2 regions of the Nonomuraea sp. NPDC003754 genome follow, and region 1 is predicted to be linked to the other one. Evidence: riboswitches for the same ligand, from Rfam matches in the RefSeq annotation. Region 1 holds a riboswitch; the other holds the start of a gene.

Region 1 (2,378 bases):
GAGTTCCTCCCCAGCGGTGCTGTGCCTTAGTGGTCGACTCACGACCTAACAGGCAATTATCACCGCCTTTCGAGACTGCTGGCCCCCTTAGGCGGATTCCTGGCGAGCTGTCGGCGATCCGGTGCCGCCTCCAGCGCCACGGTGGAACCGTCCGGCCCGCTCGCCACATCCGTCGCCGCGGGCGGTGGTCGGACGCGGCGGGACCATGGGGGCGCGTGCGCCCCGCCGGTCAGAGCCTGCCGCTGGTCGCCGCCCAGTCGACAAGCGCCTCGGCGGTGTCGAAGCGGCGGCTGGAGCTGGACTCTCCCAGGATCACGCCGACCAGCCGATGGCCGTCACGCTCGGCCGCGAAGGCGAGGGTGTAGCCCGCGGCGCGCGTGAAGCCGGTCTTCAGGCCGACGGCGCCCGGCGTGCCGAGGAGGCGGTTGGTGTTGCGCCAGGAGTAGGCGCCGTGCTCCGCCGTCTCGGGGAGCGAGCGGTACCGGGTGGAGCCGACCTTCTTGATCGTCTTGTTGTCCAGCGCGGCCTGGGCGAGCCGTACCTGGTCGCGCGCGGTGGAGTAGCCGCCGCCCTTGGCGGGCATCCCGTCGGGGTTGACGTACAGCGAGTCCTTCATCCCGAGCGCGCGGGCGTTGGCGTTCATCTTCGCCGTGAAGGCGTCGACACCGGGCCCGTACGAGCGGGCCAGCGCGTGGGCGGCGTCCGCGCCGGAGGGCAGCATCAGGGCGTAGAGCATCTCCTCCACGGTGAGCCGGTCGCCGGCGCGCAGGTACGCCACGGAGGCGCCGCCCTTCGAGGCGTAGCGCACGTCAGCGGAGGTGACCTTGACCACGTCCGTGGGCTTGGCCTCCTTCAGCACGGTGTAGGCGGTCATCACCTTGGTGATGCTGGCCACCGGCATGCGCCGATCGGCCTTCTTGCTGAAGTAGACCTTGCCGGTCCTGGCGTCGATCAGGTGGGCGGCCCGGCCGAGCACCGCCGGGGCGTCCGCGGCGGCGGCCGGAGCGGGGGTCCGGGAGACCGGCGACACGACGCCGGGCTGGGGGGCGGCCTGCGCACCGGTGGCGACCGCGGTCACGGCGCCCGCGGTGATGACGGCGCCGAGCAGCGCGCGTCCCAGCCGGTAGGTGAGATGCGTGGGCATGAAGGGTCTGCTCCTTGGCTTCCATGCCGCCTACCGGGTTAGCTGACGGGTTCGGGCTGGGAAGTGCCCTACGGGCGCCGCTGAGCGGGCGCTCGATTCACCCCAAGGGAAGTGGGTCCCCGGCTCCGTGGATACGGATTCGGCGGCCGCGCGTCCGGCGGACTGGCCTGAGATGACGCGCGGTCCGGGCAATGAAACGGCAACGAACATGTCACAGTTCGTCGCACAACGACCCAAAAGTAGCAAAATAGCATAAACCACGCAAATAGCCGCGAACCTCCGGCCCGCGACGGGCCGCTACATCGCACTCAAGCCGTAGAAACGGGCGGCGTTCCCGCCGAGCACCTTGTCGCGGTCGATCCCCCCGAGAAGCGCCCCGTACACCGTGAAGACCGTCCGGTAGTCGGCCGCCAGCAGCGAGACGGGCCAGTCGCTGCCGAACATCAGCCGGTCCGGCCCGAACACCTCGACCGCGTGCTCCACGTAGGGCCGCAGGTCCGCCACGGTCCAGCGGGCGTGGTCGGCCTCGGTGACCAGGCCCGACACCTTGGCGTACACGGTGGGGCAGGCGGCGGCGGCGCGCAGCAGCGACGCCCACGGCTCCAGCTCACCGGCGGCGATCCTGGGCTTGGACAGGTGGTCGATGACGAGGTTGAGCGTGGGGTGCCGCTCGGCGATCGTGACGACGTGCTCCAGATGCCGGGGCAGCAGCGAGACCACGTCGAACGGCACGCCCGCCTCGGCCAGCAGTCCGAGCCCGTCGAGCACCGCTTCCCCGATCAGCCAGTCGGGATCGGGCTCGGTGTGGATGAGGTGCCGGACGCCGACGAACTTCGGATGTCTGGTGTAGCGCTCGAGCGCTCGGGCGGCTTCCTCCGGGCGGTCGAGGGGCACCCATCCGACGACCCCGGCGATGAAGTCGTGGGCGTCGGCGTGGGCCAGCATGGCGTCGGTCTCCCAGAAGGAGTCGTCGGCCTGGACCACGACCGTCCGGTCGACGCCCGCGGCGGCCAGCTCGGGCGCCAGGTCCGCGGGGCCGAAGGTGCGGTGGATCGCCGGCAGGTCGGGAGTGGGCCAGGAGTAGGCGCCGGTCTCCAGGTTCCAGAAGTGCTGGTGGGCGTCGACTATCACGCGGCAAACATAGGATGTCTGGCCGACCTCGGCAAGAGCTCCCCGGGACTCACCGCGGCCCCAGGAAGAACGGCAGGACCGAGGCTCGGGCCGCTGCGAGGCG
Region 2 (2,378 bases), on a different contig from region 1:
GCCTTTGCCGGGTACGGCGGGCGGTCGGCACAATGCCCGCATGACCGACAGGACCGTGCGGATCTCCAAGTACCTGGCCAGGCACCTGCGCCACGACCCCGCCGCCATCGGGATCACGCTGGACGAGCACGGCTGGGTGCCGATCGACGAGCTGCTGGCGGCCGCGGCCAGGCACGGCTTCCCCATCACCAGGGATGAGCTCGACACGGTGGTGGCCGACAACGACAAGCGGCGCTACGCGATCAACGGCGACCGCATCAGGGCGAGCCAGGGCCACTCCGTGCCCGTCGACCTGGGACTGGCGCCGGTGGAGCCGCCGCACGTCCTCTACCACGGCACCGTCGGGCGCAACCTGGCCGCCATCAGGCGCTCGGGCCTGCTGCCGATGACCAGGAGGCACGTCCATCTGTCGGCCGACAGGCAGACGGAGGTGCGGGTCGGCTCCCGGCGCGGCGTCCCGGTGGTGCTGGTCGTCGACGCGCGGGCGATGCACGCGGCCGGGCACGAGTTCGTGGTCAGCGCCAACGGGGTGTGGCTCACCGACGCCGTGCCGGCTGCTTACCTGCGGTTCCCCGGCTGATCGGTGCAGACAGGGGAATGGACGAGGGTCCTGCGGGTGGCCGGAGGGCAAGCGCGCTGAGACGGCGCCGTCGCGGCCTGGGGGAGCGTTCTGTGGGGGAACGTTCTGCGGGGGGCGTTCTGCGGGGGGAACGGGGTGGCCGGTCCGAGGGGACCGGCCCGAGCCCGTGGGTGGCCCCCGTCACCGGAGCGGCGCGTGGCCGTCCTGGCGACAGGGCCGGGGGGAATGCGGGGGAAGGGGAAGCGTCAGCCGCCGTAGCTGGGGTAGCCGTAGCCGACGACCTGCGACTTCGGACGGACACGCTGCTCGACGGCGCCGTTGCCGGTGTTGCCCTCGATCGTGCTGATCGTGCCGTCGCCGTTGTCCTTCTCGACGAAGCCGACGTGGTCGATGGAGTCGAGGCTCTTGCTGCCGTCCCAGGCGAAGAAGACGACGGCGCCGGGCTTGGGCGCGGTGCCCCAGCGCTTGTTGGCCTTGAACCACTTGGCGTGGGTCACCGTGTAGGCGTCCCAGCCGACCTGCGTGCGGGCGCCGGTCATCTCACCGACCCACGAGACGAACATCGCGCACCACGGGGCGTTGGCGTACGCGCTGACGTCGCCGCCGTCCCTGACGACCGTCTCCCTGGCGCGCTGCGATCCGACGTACCAGTTCTGGAACTTGGTTCCGCCGCCCGCGGAGTTCTCCTTGACGCCGACCTGCTTCTTGGCCTCGGTGAGAACGACGGTGGCGGAGGGGATGACCTTGGCCTCCGGCCTGGCGGCGGCGGGCTTGCCGGCCTCCTCCTTGGGCGCCTTGGCGAGGACGGCTACCCGCTGGCTCTCGGACAGCGGGAGCTTCTCGGCCTGGGCGGCGGTGGGAACGAACGAGCCGGCGATGACGACGGCGCCGAGCGCGGCATGCGCGTAGGTGAGCTTCGGGGCACGGCTACGGCTGGGCTTTGCCATGGGAAGGGGAACTCCTTGCTAGCTTCCTGCCGCTTACCGGGTTAGCTGACGGGTTCGGACGCGAAGCTGCCCTACGGCACGGTGTGCCGATTCACCCCAGAGGAAGTGGGTCCCCGGTTCCGCATGGTGCGGATTCAGCGGTCACAGGCGAACCTGTGATGATTGCAATGACAGGCAATGTCCGGAATGCCCGGTTTATGCCTTGAGTGAGCCTAAGGTAATACACGAGGCAAGTAGCTTACAAATTGATAAAGGTCCGGCGATCATTTACGGTCAGGTCATGTCGCCACAGGACCTGTTCAACAGGGGGCTGCGGGAAGACGGACACCGTCCGGACGAAGCCCGGCGATGGTATCTCCTGGCGATCGCATCGGGCCATCCGGCCGCCGTCCAGCGGGCGGCCTTCAACCTCGCGCTGATCGAGGACGAGAGCGGCCACCTCGACGCGGCCCGCCACTGGTACGGCAGGGCCGGCACGCCCAGGGCGATGTTCAACCTCGGCGTCCTGGAGGACTGCTGCGGCAACACCGACGCGGCCCGGCGCTGGTACGCCAGGGCCATCGAAACCGGCCACGAGGAGGCCGCGCCGCGCGCCATGTTCAACCTCGGCCTGCTGGAGGGCAGGGAGGGCCGCCCCGACCGGGCCCGCGCCCACTTCCGGGCGGCCGCGGGCTCCGGCCACGCCGAGGCGGCGGCCCGCGCTACCGAGCGCCTAGCCTGACCCTGGCGTCCTCCAGCATCCGCATCATCGCCAGGCTCTCGTCCAGCGGCATGACAGAGCTCTCCGTCCTGCCCTCGGCCAGCGCGGCGCGCACCTCGCGCACCTCCTCGGCGTAGCCGTTCATGGCGGG

What was found. A riboswitch is a leader RNA that binds a small molecule or an ion and turns the genes downstream of it on or off. The one in region 1 is predicted to bind cyclic di-AMP.
Region 2: it holds a riboswitch for cyclic di-AMP, as region 1 does, so the genes downstream of both, ACWEVS_RS37680 (CHAP domain-containing protein) here and ACWEVS_RS03655 (D-alanyl-D-alanine carboxypeptidase family protein) in region 1, are expected to answer to the same signal.

What each region holds. Positions count from the first base shown of each region.
Region 1 covers NZ_JBSGJX010000002.1:235,879-238,256, forward strand. Annotated here, with positions in the region: gene ACWEVS_RS03655 (D-alanyl-D-alanine carboxypeptidase family protein) at 230-1,144, opposite strand; cyclic di-AMP (ydaO/yuaA leader) riboswitch at 1,157-1,299, opposite strand; gene ACWEVS_RS03660 (amidohydrolase family protein) at 1,442-2,275, opposite strand.
Region 2 covers NZ_JBSGJX010000044.1:59,294-61,671, reverse strand. Annotated here, with positions in the region: gene ACWEVS_RS37685 (RNA 2'-phosphotransferase) at 41-580, shown strand; gene ACWEVS_RS37680 (CHAP domain-containing protein) at 826-1,527, opposite strand; cyclic di-AMP (ydaO/yuaA leader) riboswitch at 1,543-1,677, opposite strand; gene ACWEVS_RS37675 (SEL1-like repeat protein) at 1,808-2,248, shown strand; gene ACWEVS_RS37670 (Gfo/Idh/MocA family protein) at 2,229-2,378, opposite strand, start outside.